DNA from 3 places in the Pseudomonas sp. NPDC079086 genome. Region 1 is predicted to be linked to each of the others. Evidence: predicted binding sites of a transcription regulator. Region 1 holds the regulator's gene; each other region holds the start of a gene.
What was found. Region 1 encodes FliA, which starts transcription of late flagellar genes. Its sites were predicted from a motif close to CTAAAGTTTNNNNNNNNNNNGCCGNTAA; they were not measured.
Positions count from the first base shown of each region.

Region 2: the regulator FliA is predicted to act here: its motif matches at 1,837-1,864, upstream of ACIGEK_RS16520 (flagellin).
Region 3: the regulator FliA is predicted to act here: its motif matches at 2,323-2,350, upstream of ACIGEK_RS00590 (methyl-accepting chemotaxis protein).

Region 1 is NZ_JBITTY010000002.1:967,918-972,130, forward strand. Features, by position in the region: gene ACIGEK_RS14240 (chemotaxis protein CheA) at 1-802, opposite strand, end outside; gene ACIGEK_RS14245 (protein phosphatase CheZ) at 814-1,602, opposite strand; gene ACIGEK_RS14250 (chemotaxis response regulator CheY) at 1,622-1,996, opposite strand; gene fliA (RNA polymerase sigma factor FliA) at 2,094-2,840, opposite strand; gene fleN (flagellar synthesis regulator FleN) at 2,837-3,667, opposite strand; gene flhF (flagellar biosynthesis protein FlhF) at 3,745-4,213, opposite strand, start outside.
Region 2 is NZ_JBITTY010000003.1:379,823-384,035, forward strand. Features, by position in the region: gene ACIGEK_RS16515 (flagellar protein FlaG) at 1-179, opposite strand, end outside; gene ACIGEK_RS16520 (flagellin) at 252-1,736, opposite strand; gene ACIGEK_RS16525 (glycosyltransferase) at 2,028-4,213, opposite strand, start outside.
Region 3 is NZ_JBITTY010000001.1:128,657-132,869, forward strand. Features, by position in the region: gene ACIGEK_RS00590 (methyl-accepting chemotaxis protein) at 262-2,292, opposite strand; partial or broken gene ACIGEK_RS00595 (HD-GYP domain-containing protein) at 2,466-3,693, opposite strand; gene ACIGEK_RS00600 (acyltransferase) at 3,875-4,213, shown strand, end outside.

The DNA of each region.
Region 1 (4,213 bases):
TATCACCGCTCGGGGGTGCTGCAGGCTCAGACTTGGCCGCTGGCGCGGCGGGTGCCGATACAGGTGGCGGAACAAACTGACCCTTACCATGCAACTGATCGAGCAGCGACTCGAATTCATCATCGGTGATTTCATCGCCAGACGCCGCTACTGGCTTGGCCGGAGCAGGTGCAGGTGCAACATCAGGGGCCACAAACTGGCCTTTGCCATGCAGCTGATCGAGCAATGACTCGAATTCATCATCAGTAATTTCATCACTGCTAGCAGCGCTCGGAACTTGCGCCGGAGATTCATCCAAGGCGCCCAGCAAATGCTCGAACTCACTGTCCGTGATATCGCCTGCGGTCTCAGCAACTTCAGGTTCAGGTTCAGGCTCAACGTGCGCTTCAGCCGACACAGTGTCTTCTGCGCCAGCCGGCTCAGCCAAACGGGCTAAGGCGGCCAGCAGCTCAGGGGTGGCGGGGGTTAGATCGGTACGCTCACGCACCTCGGTAAACATGCTGTTGACGGCATCCAGTGCTTCCAGCACCACATCCATCAACGCGGAGTCGACGCGCCGCTCACCCTTACGCAGGATGTCGAAGACGTTTTCTGCGATATGGCAGCATTCCACCAGCTCATTGAGCTGGAGAAAACCGGCACCACCTTTGACGGTATGAAACCCGCGAAAGATAGCGTTGAGCAGATTCATGTCATCCGGGCGACTTTCCAGCTCTACGAGCTGCTCGGACAGTAGTTCAAGAATCTCGCCGGCCTCTACCAGGAAGTCCTGGAGGATTTCTTCATCGGCGCCGAAGCTCATAAGACGTGCTCCTAAAATCCCAGGCTGGAAAGCAGGTCGTCGACATCATCCTGATTGGATGCGACGTCTTCACGCTTATCGGCATGAATCTGCGGACCTTCACCACGCGAAGGCTCTTTTTGTTTTTCTTGTTCGGCGCGGAGCAACTCGTGGTTGTGCTCAATGCCGGCAAATTGGTCCACCTGACTGGCCATCAGCACCAGTTTCAGCAGGTTGCTTTCCACTTCGGTAACCAGCTGCGTTACACGCTTGATCACCTGCCCTGTAAGGTCCTGGTAGTCCTGAGCCAGCAGAATGTCGTTGAGGTGCCCGGATATCTTGGCGCCATCACGCTCGCTACTAGCTAGAAACAGCTCAACACGCTTGGCCAACTCACGGAAGCCATCGGCGCTCATCTCGCGGCGCATAAAGCGCCCCCAATCAGCGCTCAGGCTATGTGCCTCACTACTGAGGTCATTAACCAATGGGGCACTCTGCTCAACCAGATCCATGGTGCGATTGGCCGCTTTTTCGGTCATCGTCACCACGTAATTCAGCCGTTCAGTGGCATCGGTTATTTGCGAAACCTCCGTGGCATGCGGCATATGGGGGTCGAGCTGGAAATTGACGATGGCGTTGTGCAGCTCACGCGTCAGCTTGCCGACTTCGTGATACAGACCACGGTCACGCGCCTTGTTGAGCTCATGTATCAGCTGTACCGCTTCACCAAAGTTGCCTTGTTCCAGGCTATCTACCAGTTGGCGAGCGTTGTGTTTCAGGGTCGACTCAAGGTCACCCTGAACGGAATCTTTATGTTCCATAGCACCCTCATGGCAGACATCAGCCGTTGACCCGCTCGAAGATTTTCTCGATCTTCTCTTTCAGCACTTGGGCGGTGAACGGTTTAACTACATAACCGTTAACCCCAGCCTGGGCTGCTTCGATGATCTGATCGCGCTTGGCTTCTGCAGTAACCATCAACACCGGTAGCGTTTTCAGGCGTTCATCTGCGCGAACCGCACGCAGCAGGTCGATACCCGTCATACCGGGCATGTTCCAGTCAGTCACCAGAAAATCGAAACTGCCGCTCTGGAGCATGGGCAGCGCGGTGACGCCATCATCGGCTTCCGCTGTGTTGGTGAACCCCAAGTCACGCAGGAGGTTCTTGATGATCCGTCGCATCGTTGAAAAGTCATCAACGATGAGGATTTTCATGTTCTTGTCCAAGTCGACCTCCGTACAGTCCCAAACGCACCCAGCAACCTGTATGCGCTTTTAATCGTGAAACCGGCCCAGCGTTAGCAAATGCAACTCAATGTGCGCGCCACTCGCCCAGACGAGCGCGTAAACGAGCGGCACACTGACTGTGTAGTTGGCTTACACGTGATTCGCTAACCCCCAACACCTCGCCGATCTCTTTAAGATTCAATTCTTCATCGTAATATAGCGCTAACACTAGACGCTCGCGCTCCGGCAGGTTGGCAATAGCATCTGCCAAGGCCGCCTGAAAGCGTTCATCTTCCAGATCACGAGAAGGTTCGAGGTGGTTGCTGCCAGCGTCTTCACCCAGCCCGCCGTGCTCGCCGTCCTGCAACAGGTCGTCGAAACTGAACAGGCGGCTGCCTAAAGTGTCGCCAAGAATGCCGTAGTAATCCTCGAGACTCAATTGGAGTTCGGCCGCAACCTCTTGATCTTTAGCGTCTCTGCCAGTTCTAGCCTCAATTTTTCTAATCGCATCACTGACCATGCGGCTATTGCGATGCACCGAGCGTGGCGCCCAGTCACCTTTGCGCACCTCATCGAGCATCGAACCACGAATGCGAATACCGGCGAATGTCTCGAAACTGGCGCCTTTGCTGGAGTCGTATTTTTTTGACGCTTCGAGCAGACCGATCATACCGGCCTGGATCAAGTCGTCGACCTGCACATTGGCCGGCAGACGGGCCAACAGGTGATAGGCAATGCGTTTGACTAGGGGCGCGTAGCGCTCGATCAACTGGTGCTGGGAGTCCTGCGCCTGCGCCTTGCTATACATACGAAGTCCAGAGGCTGCTGTCATATGGCCGTGTCCGCGATCGGTTGCTGCACCAGACGCTCAACGAAAAACTCCAAATGACCGCGCGGGTTAGCCGGTAACGGCCAGGCGTCGACTTTCTGGGCTATCGCCTTGAACGCCAGCGCGCACTTCGAGCGCGGGAAGGCTTCGTAGACCGCGCGCTGCTTCTGCACGGCCTTGCGTACTGACTCGTCGTAAGGCACTGCACCTACATACTGCAGGGCAACATCGAGAAAGCGATCAGTCACTTTAGTCAGCTTAGCAAAGAGGTTGCGACCTTCCTGCGGGCTGTGGGCCATATTGGCCAATACGCGAAAACGATTCATGCCGTGGTCGCGGTTGAGCAGCTTGATCAGCGCGTAGGCGTCGGTAATCGACGTGGGCTCATCGCACACCACCACCAACACTTCCTGGGCCGCGCGCACGAAGCTGACGACACCATCACCAATACCGGCGGCGGTGTCGATAATCAGCACATCGAGGTTGTCGCTGATATCACTGAAGGCCTGGATCAGCCCGGCATGCTGCATGGGCGATAGCTGCACCATGCTCTGAATGCCAGACGCTGCTGGCACGATACGAATGCCGCCAGGCCCCTGCAGCAACACATCACGCAGTTCACACTCGCCGCTGATGACGTCTTCCAGGGTGCGTTTAGCGCTTAGGCCAAGCAGCACATCGACGTTGGCCAAGCCCAAGTCGGCGTCCATCAGCATTACCCGGCGGCCGAGATCAGCCAGGGCCAACGCCAGGTTCACCGAGACGTTGGTCTTACCGACGCCACCTTTGCCGCCGGTCACCGCAATCACCTGTACGGGATGCATACCCATGTTTTCTAACACCTTGTCTAACTTCGACTGGAGCCACTTGGTCGGCTAAGCACGTTTCAATTCCAACAACCTGCCACTTAACTGACGCGTCGTGCAGGTTGCTGGTAAAGGCCGGCAAACATCTCCGCCATCGTATCCTCGCTTGGATCTTGGGTCGCCTGCAGCCCTACGGCTCGGCTCACCAACTGATGACTGCGGGGAATCTGCAAGTCATCGGGAATGCGTGGCCCATCAGTGAGATAGGCTACCGGTAGACGCTGGCTAATAGCCAGTCCTAAAACCTCACCCAGGCTGGTGGCTTCATCTGCTTTGGTCAGGATGCAACCAGACAAGCCGCAGCGCTTATAACTATGGTAGGCGGCTTTCAGCACTTGGCCCTGGCTGGTGGCGGCCATTACTAGATAATTTTTTGCGTTGACGCCACGGCTGGCCAGGGTTTCCAGCTGCATACGCAGGGCTGGGTCGTTGGCGGGCAGGCCGGCAGTATCGATCAGCACCACTCGCTTGCGCGCCAGCGGAGCCAGGGCCTGGGTCAGCGACTGACCC
Region 2 (4,213 bases), on a different contig from region 1:
TCTTCACGGGAAGCTGGAGTGCCACTCTCAGCATTTTCGACTGAAGCCGTCGCACTGCTCTCCGATGACTTACGCTCAACAGCGCCAGCCACAACCTTTGCAGCTGAATCCGGTGCACGCTCTGCTTTCGAGGCAGCAGCGACAGGTGTAGACGTAACTTGAATAGAACTAATGTCCATAACTTTCTCCTCAGAATGAGGGAACGGGGAGAAGAGCTAAGCCCTTCCCCCCGTAGTCTAGCGCCTTTACCCTTAGCCGAGCAGGCTGAGTACAGCCTGTGGCAGCTGGTTAGCCTGGGCTAAGATCGCAGTACCGGCCTGCTGCAGGATCTGATTCTTGGTCAGTTCCGAAGTTTCAGCAGCGAAGTCAGTATCACGGATCCGGCTACGAGCGGCAGAGGAGTTCTCGGAGATGTTTTGCAGGTTCGAGATAGTGTTCTCGAAACGGTTTTGAACAGCACCGAGCTGGGCACGCTGGCTATCGATATTGGAGATCGCACCGTTGATGATACCCAGAGCATCCTGTGCACCTGTTGCGGTACTGATATCGATGGTATTGACCGCATCCAACTCACTGAAACCGTCAGTACCCAAGCCGCCAGTCAGACCATTAACGCTGAAAGCATCAGCTGCTTCGAGCTGAACTTGGCCGTCTGCACGCGCACCACCACCCGCAACGATAGTTGCAGCAGTACCTACATCAGTTTCACCATCAAAGCTCTTCGTGGTCAGAGTCGCACCGCCCGAGCCTGCATAGTTGCTGATGCTGATTGCATCACCGCGAGAGCTAACAAGCTCAATGGTGCTACCTTTGGAGACCGCAGAAATACCAGTCTTACCCGTTTCGCGGTTAATTGCATCTGCCAAGGAAGACAGATCGCTCAAATCACTAACCACGGCAGAGACAGACGATGAGTCAGTTGCAAGTGACTTACTGGTCAAGCCCGACAGATCGAAGGAAACGGTCCCGGAAGCAGTGATGCCACCCAAAGTTGCAACGGTACGAGCATTCGCCGTCACACCCGTTTCATCGCTCTTGGCGTTAATAGCACGAGCTACTTCACTGGCAGAACCACTAGCGGCACCAGCAATGGCCACGTCGCCATCAGACAGCTTAGAGTTGATGTTGAAGGAAGAACTACCGTACGCACTACCCGATGTGGCACTGAACGCAGCCCCCGAAGCAGTAGCTGCAGCACCTGCGCCATCAGTAGTGAAACGGTTGATACCAATACGGTCAGTAGCAGCAGAGCCGATCGAAACACTGATAGTTTCGTAGGCGTTAGCGCCAACCTGGAAGCTTTGCGAACCGAAGGAACCGTCGAGGATCTTACGACCACCGAAGCTGGTGGTTTCAGAGATGCGGTTCAGTTCTTGTTGCAACTGCGACACTTCGCCTTGCAGAGCTGCACGCTCAGTCGCACCGTTGGAACCGTTAGCCGATTGCAGGGCCAGGTCACGGATACGCTGCAGAATACCAGTCGACTGCTGCAGCGCACCTTCAGCGGTTTGCGCCAGGGAGATGCCGTCGTTGGAGTTACGGGTCGCAACGTTCAGACCGTTGATCTGGCTGGTCAGACGGTTGGAAATCTGCAAGCCGGCGGCGTCATCCTTGGCACTGTTGATGCGAAAGCCAGTGGACAGGCGCTGCAGCGAAGTGTCCAGGCCTTTGGATGAGCTGTTGAGGTTACGCTGAGTGTTGAGTGACGCTACGTTTGTGTTGACTGTAAGGGCCATGGTGTTTGCCTCCAAAGGACCGTGCTACTGAGTTTGTCTGAGCCTGCGAGCTTCGGGCCTGCTTTGCTCAGACGCCCCATAAAGTTCGCATTCGATCTTTATATCGGCGGCCTTAAGAACAGCTTTAGCAACTCGTTCTATTTTTTTTTCCGCATATAGAACAATTACTTAAGCGGCAAACCCGAGAAAAATTTGGTATCTGCCGACATCCCGACGGAAAATACCGATTTTTTTCACACACCAAAACAGCTTTCTTAATGCATCACACAAACCGACAGCATGTTGTCGGCATCAATCGGGCAACCATGAGACTCTCCAAGCCTCAATATTTGCCCCATCCAGCATCCAGCCATCCTGTACCTGACGACGCAGCTCATCGCCCATCCTGGCACTCGCCTCCAGATCACTGATGTGCATACGAATGGCGTCGACCCAATCCTTGAAACGGTTTTTCACCCGAGTTACCGGCAATGCGCCCTGGTAGCACACCAAGTCACTGCAAACTACCGGGAAACCACACGCGCCGTACTCAAGAAGACGCAAGTTGCTTTTGCATTCGTTGAACAAGTTCTGCTCGACTGGTGCCAAAGCCAGATCCAGATCCAGCCGGGCCAATGCGGCTGGGTACAGATCAATTGCAACGCCGGCATGCAACTCCTGTACATAAGGACGAATTCGGTCCGGGCACATCCCCATAAACACCCATTCGACCTCGCCTGCCAGCTCCTTGACCACATCAGCGATCAACTCAAGATCACCGGTATGACTGACACCACCCGCCCAGCCAACGCGAGGTTTCCTGCCGCGTTGCCGCTTGGATGAGAGGCCGCTCCACCAATCCACCGGCAAGCGGTTCTCAACCACCCGAATGTCCCCATGCAAACCGGCAAAGGCCTCAGCCAACGGCGCAGTGGATACCGTGAAGCGATCAACAAAGCTCAGCCCCTTGCGCAGCGACTTAAGTATGTCTTTTGGCATCTGCGGACGATGCACGCTTTTGAGTGGCAGGTTGGGCAGGTAATCGTCCAACTCATAAATGGTGAAAGCGCGCGAGAACTTCTTGATCCGCCGCATCGCATCCAGCCGCTCATCACCTATTTGTCGTTGCAACACAATCACGTCAGGATCAAGACGTTCCAGATCCGGCACCTGCAACAGCCCAATAGACATCATGCCATCGACCATTCCGTACTCTTTAAGCGCCGAGAACGGTTTGATCACACGGTAGTTACCGCAGCCAAAGGGGTCCGCCGGATGCGCCAGTATCACTGGCAGCGGGCGCCAGCTCAGTGGACGCCAGGTCAAACCGGCGTCAGTTTCTAAATCAAAACCGCGCCCGCTGAGCGCCAGATTACGGTTGTAAGCAGGATCACGTGCAATATCGGGCAGGTGACGCTCATAGAGAGCATCCTGCTCAGCCACGTCAGGCTCTCGGTATACATGGTCATGCATTAACACCGCATGAGCAGCCCATACGGTCAGGTAACCCGCTGAACGCACCCGAAGGCAGAAATCGACATCACGGTAGGCACTCAGCGTTGTATCCAACCCGCCGACTTGATGATAGATCTCAGCGCGGACCATCAGACAGGCATCGCTGACGGCGCTGTAGTTCTGATCGACCTGCAGGCGCTGTAGGTAGCCAGCGCTGTCCATTGCTTCACCGGCAAAAGCACGACCTGCAGGACCGCGCAGCCCGAGCAGCAAGCCCGCTTGATCAATACGCCCATCACCGCTCAGCAGTTTGCCGCCAACGACACCGACTTCAGGACGCTGCGCGTGATTGAGCAATTCATCCAGCCAGCCGTCGCTCACCGCGACCGCCTCACCAGACAACAACAGCAAGTACTCGCTTTGAGCTGCCAGGGCTGCCTGATGCTGGGCCTGGGTAATATCCGCAGCTGCAACAACCCGGAGCCGGGCGTCTGCCAGATCAGCAATACCCTGCAGCCACACCTGAGTATCCGCATCCATCGCTTGATGGGCGCCGAACAGGATCTCGTAATGCCCGTAGCGGGTTTTCTCGAGCACACTGTCCAGGCAACGCTGTAGACAGACAAGGGACGTGTCGACCGCAATAATGATCGACACCAGCGGTGTATTCGAATGGCCGTAATCAATGCGATAACGCGCAGGCAACCCCGGAACAACCCGAGCCTGATAGCCACGCTGAGCCAGATGACGCTCAATAACGCGCCGCTCATCCGGGTTGTCCCGAAGCGCAGGTGCATCCGTGATCAGCAGTGGTTCATCGACATGCCCGAGACCAACCAACCCTTCCTGCTCGATGAGCCGGGTCAACAGTTCGAACTCAAATGCCTCAGGGAACTCGGCGTCGAATCCACCGGCAGCGAGGAACAGATCTCGGCGATACAGCCAATGACGCGCAATGACCAGCGGGAAACTGAGCAGCAGATCGAGGTTGAACCCTGGCAGAAAGGCGCCACCCAGGCTGCCATCAGGCAAGCGCTGCAATT
Region 3 (4,213 bases), on a different contig from region 1:
GCAAACAGGCCGAACCCTTAGTCCCGATCAAAGATCTTGCGAGCTAGAGTCCTGCAAGGCGCTACGTTAGTAACAGCCTCCGGCTGGTCAAAACAGGCGAGGAAGCGGACTGGGCTCGCACGCGAGTGTACTGTTGTACATGAGCATTACTCGTTTCACTCGCCCCTTCGGGGTCACGCTGAAGCGCGTTAGCCACAAGTGGCTTTCCGAGCTTGTTTTTAACGCAGCAGGGCCGACGCGCAGCAGATCGTAGACAGACCCTCAGTCGAGCTTGAAACGCGCCGTGTTCTGCGCCAGCACCTGACTACCTTGGCGCAGCTGTTCAGCGGCGTTGCTCACCGCCTGCGCGCCCTCAAGCAAGGCACTGGCGGCTTGGTCGACCTGCTGGATATTGCCGCTGACTTCATCGGCAGTGGCAGCCTGCTGCTCGGCGGCGGTGGCGATCTGCGCCAGTCGATCAGTAACCAGTTGTACCGACTCGACGATGGCATTCAGGTCCTCGCCCATGGCCAACACGCTGCCGACATCACCTTCAGCCTGGCGCACGGCGTCTTCCATTTGGGTCACCGACTGGCCGACCACGCGGTGCAGGTTGGCCACGGTTTCGGCGATTTCCGCCGTGGAGTTCTGCGTTCGCTGCGAAAGGCTACGCACCTCATCGGCGACCACGGCAAAACCGCGACCTTGATCACCGGCACGCGCGGCTTCAATGGCGGCGTTGAGCGCCAGCAAATTGGTCTGTTCGGCGATGCCCTTGATCACATCCACCACTCGGGTGATCTGCTCGGTCTGCGTGCGCAATTGCTGCAAGGTAGTGGCGCTGTCGCCGAGGCGACTGCTGAGCTGGCGCATGCTCTCGCTGGTGCGCGCGCTGCGCTGGTTGCTCTGATTGGCGATTTCGCGGGTCTGGCTGGCTTCCACCGCAGCCTGCTCGCAGCTTTGCGCCACGCTTTGCGCGGTGGCGGCCATTTCAGTGGCGGAAGCGGCAATCTGGCTCATCTGCGCTTGCTGCTGCTCCACCGACTCCAGGGCATTACGCGCCTCGCCGTTGAGCATCTGCACAGTGCCGCCCAGTTGCTGGCTCTGCTGATTAACGCCCTGCATGGAGTCGCGCAACTGGCCAACTGCAGTATTCAGAGCCATGGCGATGCTGGCCAGATCATCCTCGCCGTGCACGTGCATGCGCACACGCAGGTCACCATCACGCAGGCCTTCGGCGGCCTGGATAATTCCGGCAGTACTTCGACGGATCGAGGCATTCAGGCAAAACAGCACATACAGCGCCAGCAGGGTGAGCAGGCTGAACACCCCAATCGCTTCGATCATCGCGGTCAGAGCCTTCTGCCGGTAATAGCCGAGGCTAGCGGCAAACTGTTGGTATAACGCCGCCTGTAGGCCAAGCAACTGCCCCTGAAGGACATCGGTACGCTGCACGAACTGCTCCGGAGTCAGAGCCATCGGGCTGGCCTCGAACATGTCGCGATCGATGCCCGCAAGGAAGGCCTCGTAGCCCTGCAGCGCCTCATCATAGGGCCCTTGCAGCTGGCGCATGGCGCGCGGAGCTTCGAGACCAAGGGTCGATTGCGCCTTGAGCAGCTGGCTGCGCGACTCATCCAGGCTGCGCCGCAGGTCACGAATCAGTACCCGACTCTGCAAGGTGAAATGTTGCGACACCACCGCGCCATGCCCCTGACTGACAAAGCTGCCCAATTGTTCAAGCAACCGCGGCAAGGTGTAGGTCAGCTGCTCCATCATCAGGTAGGTGTCGAGCTGCGGGTCGAGGATCAGACCACTGTCGGTAGCCACCTGCTCACGTAGGGCAAGCAAGCCCAGAAGGTTCTTTTGGTAACGTTCAAGGGCGTCGGGCAGTGCCAGCTTACCCAGCACGTCGATACTCAGCTCTGCCTGCCCGGCGCTGAGATTCTGTAAATGCTGGCGGGCCTGGTCGCTGAACAAATCAGATTGGAGAGGCTGCTGCAACGCCTGCAAGGCCGGTTCTAGGTCAGCTGCACGTGCACGCAATAATGCTTCGGCAGCTTTCTCCGTGCCTTTCCAGCGCGATAGCAATGTGCGCTGCTCAATCAACGTTTGCTGCACGCCGGCCATGCCCTGCAGGGCACTGATGCCTTCCAGTTCATGGTCGATGGAATTGAGTCGTTCCAGGTAATTGCTGCTGATTACCCACAATGAAAACCCCAACGGCAAGGCAAACAGAACAAACACCAACTGAAACTTGCGCGCGAAGCTGAAACGTTCCAGCAGCCGCACACCCGGCTTGAGTACTCCAGTCATACACACCTCAACCTGTTGAGCGCGCCAACTTCAGGGGCGCGCCAAAGCAAAACTTTAAGCAAGAAGCACGCCCAAGCAGCGCGCCTGCGGGCATTCATGGGTAATAAGCATAGTTGAGTGACCGGGCCACGACCCGTTACCCGCTCGACAAGTGAGCCATGGTGTCAGAAGAGCTACCTAGAGATGCCGCTCCAGAGCTCCTCGACATTGCGAAAGCCCCACTCCTCAGCGGACTCACGGCCGACAATCTTGTCGCGACCGACCAGCTTGCTGAGGTCAAGGGTTTCCTGTGGGATTGGGGTTTTCGACCGGGACGAAAAGAACACCTTCACCTTAGGTGCGAGCAGGGATTTGGCCTGCTGCTCCATCACCACGCCGATGCGCCCACTCTCCAAGCGCACCAGTGAACCCACCGGGTAAATGCCCACCGTTTTGACAAAGGCCTGGAACACCACAGGGTCGAAATGGCCCTTCCACTCGGCCATCTTGCGGATCGACTCAGCCGGATCCCATCCCTCTTTGTAAGGCCGATTGGAGGTGATCGCGTCATACACATCGCACACCGCGCCCATGCGCGCGTAAAGACTGATCTGCTCACCAGCCAGGCGATGCGGGTAGCCGCTGCCATCAACCTTTTCATGGTGGTGCAGGCAGACGTCCAACACCAAAGCACTGACCTGCTTGCTTTCGATCAGCATGCGCGAACCGGCTTCGGGATGGTCACGGACGGTGGCGAATTCGCTATCAGTGAGCTTGCCCGGCTTGTTGAGCACCTCATTGGGAATCGCCATCTTGCCGATATCGTGCAGCAATCCAGCCAGCCCTGCCTCGCGCACTTGACCCTCGTTCAGGCCCAGATTACGTGCCAGGGCAATCATCAGCGCGCAAACCGCCACCGAATGCATGTAGGTGTATTCATCGGCATTCTTCAGCCGCGCCAGGGCTGATTAGCGCATTCGGATGGCGCATGATCGAATCGGAAATTTCCTCAACCAACTCACCTGCCTGCTCGAACTGCAACGCCTGGCCCATGCGCGCATCACCAAACATGCTGACCACTGCAGCCTTGGAGCGCTCGCAGAGTTTGACCGCACGCTGCATCTCATCTTCCATCGACACCGCAAGGCTGACCGGCGGGCTCTGCACCGCAGCCAACAGCGCAGCCTCGGCTTCGGCGGCGACTTCCTCAGGGCTGACACTCACAGTGCCAACCTCGACATCCAGCCCCTTGCTGACATCAATCCACAGTTCGCCGATGCTACTGGCCTTGATTCGCTGCAAGTCTTTTTCGGACTTGAGCAAAAACTTGGACTTCCAGAACGGGTGGTCCATCCATGCGCCACAGAACTCGTGAACATACATACCGACGCGTACGTCAGTCACAGCAATACACTTCAACATGGATTGCACTCAGACGAGAAAGTAACCCGGCTATTGTCGGACAAGCATAGATGAACAATAGCCAGCATTAGGCTGACTTGAAACAACTAATGGCCATTGGACATCAATTGCAACTCAGCGGCTTGGAAGCCTTGGCACGACTGCTTATCATTGCCGCTAAAGCGCGCCATCAGGAGTTGCCATGCGCCGTCTGTTGACCGGTCTTAGCGTCATTATTCTGTTGTTACTCAATACGCTGATACTGATCGGCCCCTTGCTGCTGATCGCTCTAGGCAAATTCGTACTGCCCGGCAAAGCACTGAAAACGGCCAGCTCACGCGGGGTGATGTGGGTCGCGGAAACCTGGGCGGAGATAAATAAACTGATCTTCGCCAGCCTGCTCCCGGTGCAATGGGACATTCGCGGCAGCGCCGACCTGCGCCAGAGCACCTCCTACCTGGTGATCAGCAATCATCAGTCATGGGTCGATATCCCTGCCCTGGTGCAGGCGTTCAATCGCAAGACGCCCTATTTCAAGTTC